Regions from separate parts of the Pseudomonas sp. LB3P14 genome, predicted to be linked through region 4. Evidence: predicted binding sites of a transcription regulator. Region 4 holds the regulator's gene; each other region holds the start of a gene.
The links. The regulator sigma-54, encoded in region 4, starts transcription at its own class of promoters, with help from an activator protein. The targets are predictions, from matches to a motif close to ANTGGCATNNANNTTGCTNT.

Region 1: a site for sigma-54 is predicted at 1,174-1,193, ahead of ACYZT5_RS34005 (circularly permuted type 2 ATP-grasp protein). Genes of this name have one in related genera too.
Region 2: a site for sigma-54 is predicted at 871-890, ahead of ACYZT5_RS32890 (flagellar hook-length control protein FliK). Genes of this name have one in related genera too.
Region 3: a site for sigma-54 is predicted at 1,395-1,414, ahead of flgB (flagellar basal body rod protein FlgB). Genes of this name have one in related genera too.

What each region holds. Positions count from the first base shown of each region.
Region 1 is NZ_CM142714.1:7,392,836-7,395,036, reverse strand. Features, by position in the region: gene ACYZT5_RS34005 (circularly permuted type 2 ATP-grasp protein) at 1-1,142, opposite strand, end outside; gene ACYZT5_RS34000 (ribonuclease E inhibitor RraB) at 1,544-1,885, opposite strand; gene ACYZT5_RS33995 (hypothetical protein) at 2,100-2,201, opposite strand, start outside.
Region 2 is NZ_CM142714.1:7,163,189-7,165,389, reverse strand. Features, by position in the region: gene ACYZT5_RS32890 (flagellar hook-length control protein FliK) at 1-822, opposite strand, end outside; gene ACYZT5_RS32885 (Hpt domain-containing protein) at 928-1,275, opposite strand; gene ACYZT5_RS32880 (ATP-binding SpoIIE family protein phosphatase) at 1,306-2,201, opposite strand, start outside.
Region 3 is NZ_CM142714.1:3,620,319-3,622,519, forward strand. Features, by position in the region: gene flgD (flagellar hook assembly protein FlgD) at 1-483, opposite strand, end outside; gene flgC (flagellar basal body rod protein FlgC) at 499-942, opposite strand; gene flgB (flagellar basal body rod protein FlgB) at 946-1,353, opposite strand; gene cheR (protein-glutamate O-methyltransferase CheR) at 1,712-2,201, opposite strand, start outside.
Region 4 is NZ_CM142714.1:4,269,681-4,271,881, reverse strand. Features, by position in the region: gene ptsN (PTS IIA-like nitrogen regulatory protein PtsN) at 1-220, opposite strand, end outside; gene hpf (ribosome hibernation-promoting factor, HPF/YfiA family) at 233-541, opposite strand; gene ACYZT5_RS19750 (RNA polymerase factor sigma-54) at 616-2,109, opposite strand.

The DNA.
Region 1 (2,201 bases), 3.1 Mb from region 4:
GCCGTCGCCGCCGGCCCCACCAGCATCCCATAACCGCCTGAGCCCTGGGTTTCCTTGACCACCAACTCTGGAAGATTGGCCAGTACGTGGGAAAGTTCGGAGGGATTACGACACTGCCACGTCGGCACGTTCTTCAGAATCGGCTCTTCATCCAGGTAGAAACGGATCATGTCCGTGACGAATGGATACACCGACTTGTCGTCCGCGACCCCGGTACCGATGGCATTCGCCAGCACGACGTTGCCGGAGCGGTACGACGACAGCAGCCCTGGAACGCCGAGCATCGAGTCCGGGTTGAACGCCAGCGGATCGAGGAACGCATCGTCGAGGCGACGGTAGATCACGTCGACGGCTTTCGGCCCGTCCGTGGTGCGCATGAACACCTTATCGTCACGCACGAACAAGTCCGCGCCTTCCACCAGTTCAACGCCCATTTCCCGAGCCAGGAATGCATGCTCGAAAAACGCGCTGTTGAAACGACCCGGCGTCAGCACCACCACGCTCGGGTTATCGATCGGGCTGGAGCTTTTCAGGGTGTCGAGCAACAGGTTCGGATAATGGTCGATGGGGGCAATGCGCTGGGCCGCGAACAACTCGGGGAACAATCGCATCATCATCTTGCGGTCTTCGAGCATGTAGCTGACGCCGCTCGGTGTACGAAGATTGTCTTCGAGCACGTAGTACGTGCCGTCGCCATCGCGCACCAGATCGACACCGGAGATGTGGGAATAGATATCGCGGTGCAGATCGAGCCCTTGCATCGCCAACTGGTATTGCTCGTTGGCCAGCACTTGTTCGGCCGGGATGATGCCGGCCTTGATGATGCGCTGCTCGTGATAGAGGTCGGCGAGGAACATGTTCAACGCCTTGACCCGCTGAATGCAGCCGCGCTCGACGACTCGCCATTCACTGGCGGGGATGCTGCGGGGGATGGTGTCGAAGGGAATCAGGCGCTCTGTCCCTTGCTCATCACCATAGAGGGTGAACGTAATCCCGGCGCGATGAAACAACAGATCGGCCTCGCGTCGCCGTTGTGCCAAAAGCTCGTCAGGCGTTTCGGCCAGCCAACGGGCAAACTCCCGATAATGCGGGCGGACTTGGCCGCCGGCATCGTACATCTCATCAAAATAGGTGCGGATCATGCCGTACTCCTTGTCACCCGGACATCTGGGCTTCGCAAAGCCCGTGCCATCGGCATAAACGCTTTGATATCAATCAGTTGGATAATCACGCTGCACGCACCGCACCAATCCTGTGCGGTAAATACCCCCACCTGATCGCCCCCGCTTCATTGCGAAGCAATGTTGTCGCTATCACCAGCATAGCCAGAGTTGATTTCACTGCTCGGGAGTCGATGCGGATAATCCGCGCATTTGCTGGAAAACCTCTCGAAATTCCCTTTGGCCGCCTGTTTAGGCGGCTCTTTTTGCGTTTTTGAAACGTTATGAATCAAAAACACGATCTTTTGCCTTTTCAAACCGCGAAAACGAAAACGGCCAACCCTGAGGTCAGCCGTTGCTGAGTGTTGTGACTGTTCATAACGTTATGCGAGTAGCCCTCGTACCTCCTGCTTGACGCCCCATCCTTCGATGATGCCGCCCAAAGGCTCGACCACCGCCTCGAAATCCTGCTCAAAGTCGCCGATGCCGTCATAGGTGGCGTACATCACTTTGCTCAGTTCCAGGTACCACGCGCCGTCGTCGCGCACACTGATTTGTGCATTCAAGGATTCACCACAGTAATGCCCTGCCGCCCTGCGCGCCCGCTCCTCGTCCGGGAAAATGGCGTAGAACTCGATGGGATGGAATCGTGAAAAGTCGAAACCGCCTTCTTTCATGCGGCGCAACACCTTGCTGCTGATGTCTTCTTGATAGGCTGTGCTCATGAAACGTCCCCCTCAGACTGATGGATAGACTTTCCGTATTCCCGGCACTCGCAACCGAATGGGGCGAGCGATGCGGCAATAACATTGCCGGTGGGAAGCAAGCATGTAGCTGACAAGACCAGACCTTAGCGATCCGTTCGCTGATCTCGTTTGCAGAGTAGCCCCAAGATAGAGCCGCTGCCAAGGCCTGGTTGTGAAGGTGACAAGGTGAGTGTCAGACGGGAGTAATGCCGAGGATTTCAATGCTGCACTGGTTTTTCAGACTTTTGACAGTCGGATCATCGGCGCGCCCTTCCAGATCGTTGAGGTCCAGTTC
Region 2 (2,201 bases), 2.9 Mb from region 4:
GTCGACCCGGGTATCGCTGCTCGCGGACTTCAGGTCCTTGAGACCGTCATCGATAAGACCGCTGAAGGCCTTGTCGCCGCCCTGGCCGGTGCTGTCCTTGTCGGCTTGCACGTCGAGCATGCTCGCCATGCCCGCGGCAAAGTTCTGCGCCGAGGTCGACTCGCCGTCGGCCTGAGCCTGGGCCGAGGTCGGTGCCGCTTTGGGCTGAGCCTGACTGGAAGCGGAAACGTGCCCGCTCTGCTCCATGGCCATGCGCACGGCTGGCAGCGCGTCGAGGGGATCGGCTTCGGGGTCGAAATCGGTGTCAGTGGTTGCGGCGCTAAGGGTCGCCGCTGTAACGGCCGCAGCGATCGGCGCTTCGACCTGCGCGGCGGCTACCACTGGCGGAGTCGTCGGCACTGGCGCTGTCGGCTGGACTGCCTGCATCAATGCAGGATCGAGAGCCGGGTCAACAGGCGCGGCATCGGCGACCGCCGTTTCAGCAGGATCCGGGGCTTCATCGCTGGCAGCCTTGTCGTCAGCCGGCGCCGGTTTATCGGCGGGCAAGGATTTGCCGCTATCGGCAACCGCCGGTTCCGGGGCGGCAGACTTGTCGCTGTCGACGTCCTTTTTGCCGGGGCTGTCCGGCGTTTTATCGCGTATTGGCTTGGCCGATCCATCACCCACCGCAGAGGGTTTGTTCCGGGCTTGATTGGCGTAGACCTGAGCGAAGCTGGACGCCTTGTCCCCAGGCACAGCGGCCAGCGCCGGTGTATTGGCGCAAGCGACTTGAGTCTTGGCCTGCGCGGCGGCCTGAAGCAGCATAGTGGGGGTAACGGGCATGGAACGGTCTCCGCTGCACTGGGATCGTAGGTACAGTTGACGGAGATTAATGCAAGGGTCGCGCCAGTTTTGAGTGACAGGCGCTAAATGCGCCGGACGGTTGTCTCAGTCCGCAAGAGAACGCTGGCGCTCGGCTTCATAGAGCGGTCGAACAATGGCGAATTCGCCAGCAATTTCGCCCACCAGTTTTTCAATTCCGGCGAGGCTTTTTTGCTTGGCAAGTTGTTCCAGCTCATTGCACAACTCAGCTAGGCGAATGGCGCCCATATTGCTGCTACTGCCTTTGAAACTATGGGCAGCATTCATGAGGAGCGCGGCATCTTCGGCGTTTCGCAAGGTGCACAAACGCTCTTCGGAATCGGCGATGAACGTATCCAGCAACATCGGATACTCATCCTCCATGACCTCTTGCAACGCGTTCAGCACGTCGCGGTCCAGGTGTGTGTCAGCCACTTGCTCACTCCTTGATCAAGAATGCGTGGATTATGCCAGAGCCTCCCAGAAAAATTCCACGCGGGCACTTCGACCATTGTCGGACCAACTCGCATTGTGGCCCAGTTGACGGATCAGACTGACGCCACGTCCCGACAGACGGACACCATCGACGGGCCGCTCCATCACCCGCGCGACATCGAAACCCTTGCCACTGTCTTCGACCCGAACCGTCAGGCAGCCGCCCTCGCCCCTCGGGACAACCTGCAAATGCACCCGCACGAAGCCGTCCTGCAAATCGTCCAGGCGCGTTTTGCGCTGTTGATAATAACGGGTAAAACCCGAGGCATCGCGTTTGAGCGCCGAATCCAGCCCCAGCACGCCATGCTCCAGGGCATTGGAATACAGTTCGGCCAAAACACTGTAGAGCGCCCCGCTCTGAGCCCGCAGACCGTGGACCTCAAGCAGCAATTGCAGAAGATACGGCAATGGATTGAAACGTCTGAGCGTGGCGGCGCGAAACTCGAAACTCACTGACCAGTCCAGCGGGCAGGACTGGCCGCTGTCGGAATACACCAGCGCCGGCGGGTTCAGTTGCGCGGCGTCCAGCAGACTGACTTCGACCATGCTCACGTCATCGCGGGCCTCGCCGCGAAAGTCCCGCAACGCCTGCTCGATCTCTTCGAACAACTCATCAGGCTGACGATTGGCCGCAAACACCTGCTGCAATCGCTCCACACCAAACAACTGTTCGTTGGCATCGCAGGTATCGATCACCCCATCGGACAACAGGAAAACCCGATCCCCGACCGCCATCGGAAACACCTCGGTGCGGTCATTAAACGATTGCGGGCTCAGTACGCCGAGCGGCAAATGCCGAGCCGTCAGCGCCGTGCGCTCACCACTGGCGATGCTGTGCAGGTAGCCGTCCGGCATCCCGCCGTTCC
Region 3 (2,201 bases), 650 kb from region 4:
CTGAGCGCCCATGTCGATGGTGCGAACGGTTTTGCCGTCCGCGTCGGTGATCTTCAAAGTGGCCCCGGCCACTGAAGCGGGAATCACAACCGTACCGTTCATGCTCTTGGAGGTATCGACCACCGCTTTGCTGCCCGGCGCGATAACCGAACGCCCCACCAGCGACGAGGCCTGGAGTGCCTGGGACGAGTTGTAGTTGCTGGCCAGGCCGCTCACGGTGTCGTTGAGCGTGGTAATACCTTCCAGACTACTGAACTGCGCCAACTGGGCGACGAACGCGCCGTTGTCCTGCGGTTCCAGCGGGTTCTGGTTTTTCAGTTGCGTCACCAGCAACTGCAGGAACGCGTCCTTGCCCAGGGATTTGCTGCCCGTGGCGCTGTTGGTGGCAGATGCCAGGCCGTCAGTCGTGGTGGTGGTCTTGATCGAGGAGTTGGCCAGGATGTCGTTGAGGCTCAAACCACTGGTGGTATCGGTAACACTCATCTGAGTCGCCCCTTATCACTGACCGAGGGTCAGGACCTTCTGCATCATGGTCTTGGCGGTGTTCATCATTTCGGCGTTGGTCTGGAACGAACGGCTCGCGGAAATCATGTCAGCCATTTCTTCCACCACGTTGACGTTCGGGTAGTAGACGTAGCCCTTGGCGTCGGCCGCAGGATGGTTCGGCTCGTAGCGCGCCTCAAGGTTGCTCTGGTCTTCGACCACGCCCAGCACTTGCACGCCTTGACCGGCCGCGTCCTGGTTCTGGAACAGCGAATCGCTGCCGCCGCTCTGGCCGCCCTGGAACATGGTGGCGAATACCGGGTGCCGTGCACGGTAGGTCTGGTCGATGCTCGACGAGACGGTCTCGGCGTTGGCGATGTTACTGGCGACGGTGTTCAAGCGAGTGGTCTGGGCACTCATGCCGCTACCGGCAATGTTGAAAACACTGGATAGAGACATGGCTTACTCTCCGCGCAGGGCTGATACCAGCCCTTTGAATTTGCTGTTGAGCAGGGTGAAGCTGGCCTGGAAGCCGACCGCGTTTTCCGCGTAGTTCGACTGTTCGAGCTGGGCGTCCACGGTGTTCTGGTCGATCGACGGTTGCATCGGCGTGCGATACAGCAGCGACTCGTCACCATTACCCAGGCCTTCGGCTTCGATATGACGGCTGTTGGTCATGTTCAAGGCGAAAGTGCCGCTCTTGGTCTTCTCGTTTTGCTCGGCGAGCACTTTCGAGAAGTCCAGATCCCGAGCCTTGTAGTTCGGGGTGTCGGCGTTGGCGATGTTGTTGGCCAGGACTTCGGCACGCTGAGCGCGCAAGCCCAGGGCTTGTTCGTGGATACCGAGCGCTTTATCGAAGCTGATGCTCATGTCGGAAACCTTCGGGTGACCTGATTTTTCGTAACATGGACATAGCAAGCGTCGTGCCAATTAAAAAAAGGCCGTAAACCGGGGCTTTGCGGGCAGTGGCAACGCGGCAATGCCAGAAAAGCGGCAACCGATTTCCGCCGCCTGCCGCTTTTCTGCCGCTTTCCCACGGCACCACCGAGCAATTGTAGGAGCGAGGCTTGCCCGCGAAAGCGGTGTGTCAGACAACATCATTATTGACTGTCCCACCGCCTTCGCGGGCAAGCCTCGCTCCTACAGGTAATGCGGCGGGATGAGAAATCATCCGGCACAAAAAAAACGGGAGCCCCTGAGGACTCCCGTTTTTTATACCGTCAACGAATCACTTCGCCTGGTAAATGATCCCCGGGCTGCACTGGACCATCTGGTAATGATCCGGCAAACCGTTCAGCGCCTCGGAAGCACCGAGGAACAGATAACCGCCAGGCTTCAACGTGCTGTGAATGCGCAACAGGATGTCCTTCTTCACCTCGGCGGAGAAGTAGATCAGCACGTTGCGGCAGAACACGATGTCGAACTTGCCGAGGCTCGCGTAGCTGTCCAGCAGGTTGAACGAGCGAAACTCCACCCGGCTCTTGATCGGTGCCTTGATTGCCCAGCGCCCCGGTCCTTTCGGGTCGAAGTAACGCTGAAGGCGCTCGGGCGACAGACCACGGCCGATGGCCAGGCTGTCGTACTCGCCGGTCTTGCAGTTGGTCAGCATGGTGCCGGACAGGTCGGTGGCAACGATTTGCACGCCCATCTTCAACTGGCCCATGTTCACGCGCTCGAACTCATCGATCGACATCGACAGCGAATACGGTTCCTGACCC
Region 4 (2,201 bases):
AGCCCTTGAGGCGGCAGTGGGGGATAGCGATGCCGTTACCAAAACCGGTGGAACCGAGTTTTTCACGGGCGACCAGACTCTCGAAGACATCCTGCATCGCCAGATCCGGCACTTCGCGGTGGATAAGGTTGGCAATTTGCTCGAGGGCTTTCTTTTTACTGCCGCCCGGCACGTTCACGAGGGAACGGCCGGGGGTCAGGATGCTTTCAAGTCGGATCATGGGTTGGGAGTGTTAACGACCGGTCGCGCCCTGGAGGAGGCTTTGGGTCTTTTCCTTATGCTTTTTGAGTTGTTTATCCAGCTTGTCGGTCAGTGCGTCGATCGCCGCGTACATATCAGTATGCTCCGCGTTTGCGACCACTTCATTGCCGGGAATATGCAGCGTGGCTTCGATTTTCTGCTTGAGCTTTTCGACCGTCATCGTGACTTGCACGTTGGTGATCTTGTCGAAATGCCTCTCTAATCGTTCGAGTTTTTCGCCGATGTAGGTGCGAAGAGGTTCGGTCACTTCCAGTTGGTGTCCACTGATGTTGACTTGCATACAGCTTCTCCTTCGTTGCCAGTGCATAAAGCGGCAGGCAGAAATGCCTGCCACTGGAACGCTGTGGCGTGGCTCTACATCAACCGCTTGCGTTCGCTCGAAGGCGCGATCCCGAGGGATTCGCGGTACTTGGCGACGGTGCGGCGAGCCACCTGAATGCCTTGTGCCTCCAGTAAACCAGCGATCTTGCTGTCACTCAACGGCTTTTTCTGATTTTCCGCGGCAACCAGTTTTTTGATGATCGCGCGGATCGCCGTAGACGAGCATTCACCGCCCTCAGAGGTGCTGACGTGACTGGAGAAAAAGTATTTCAGTTCATATATGCCCCGTGGGGTATGCATGAATTTCTGCGTGGTCACCCGTGAAATCGTCGACTCGTGCATGCCCACCGCTTCGGCGATGTCATGCAGGACCAGCGGTTTCATGGCTTCGTCGCCGTATTCAAGAAAGCCGCGCTGATGCTCGACGATCTGAGTGGCTACTTTCATCAGGGTTTCGTTGCGGCTTTGCAGGCTCTTGATAAACCAGCGGGCCTCTTGCAACTGATTGCGCATGAAGGTGTTGTCGGCGCTGGTGTCGGCGCGGCGCACGAAACCGGCGTATTGAGCATTGACCCGCAGTCGCGGCACGGATTCCTGGTTCAGTTCCACCAACCAGCGCTCGTTGTCCTTGCGTACGATCACGTCGGGAACGACGTATTCGGCTTCGCTGGACTCGATCTGCGAGCCTGGGCGCGGGTTGAGGCTCTGGACCAGTTCAATCACTTGGCGCAGCTCATCTTCCTTGAGCTTCATGCGACGCATCAGCTGGCTGTAATCACGGCTGCCGAGCAGGTCGATATAATCGGTGACCAGGCGTTTGGCCTCGACCAGCCAAGGGGTCTTGGCGGACAACTGACGCAATTGCAGCAGCAGGCATTCGCCCAGGTTACGGGCGCCGATGCCAGCGGGTTCGAATTGCTGGATGCGGTGCAGGACGGCTTCGATTTCGTCCAGTTCGATGTCCAGCTCCGGATCGAAGGCTTCGAGAATCTCCTCGAGGGTTTCGTCCAGGTAGCCCTGATTGTTGATGCAGTCGATCAGGGTCACGGCAATCAGGCGATCAGTGTCGGACATCGGTGCCAGGTTCAGTTGCCACAACAGATGGCTTTGCAGGCTTTCGCCGGCCGATGTACGGGTGGTGAAATCCCACTCGTCGTCATCGTTGCTCGGCAGGCTGCTGGCGCTGGTCTGGTAGACGTCTTCCCACGCGGTATCGACGGGCAGTTCGTTGGGAATGCGCTCGTTCCAGTCACCTTCCTCGAGGTTGTCCACCGTCGGGGCGGTTTCCTGGTAAGAGGGTTCCGAAACATCGGCGTTGGGTTGCTGTTCCGCTTTGTCGGCCAAGGGGTCGGCATTATCGAAGTCGTCGCCTTCTTCCTGGCGTTCGAGCATCGGATTGGACTCCAGGGCCTCCTGGATTTCCTGTTGCAGGTCCAGGGTCGACAATTGGAGCAGGCGGATGGCCTGTTGCAGCTGCGGTGTCATCGTCAGCTGCTGGCCCATTCTCAAGACTAGCGATGGTTTCATGGCAGGGGCTTAACACCTTATTCGCCGGCGCACATGCGCCATCCACTACAGGGCGCCGGGGCGCCAAACATAAGCAAATTATATGCCTGAAA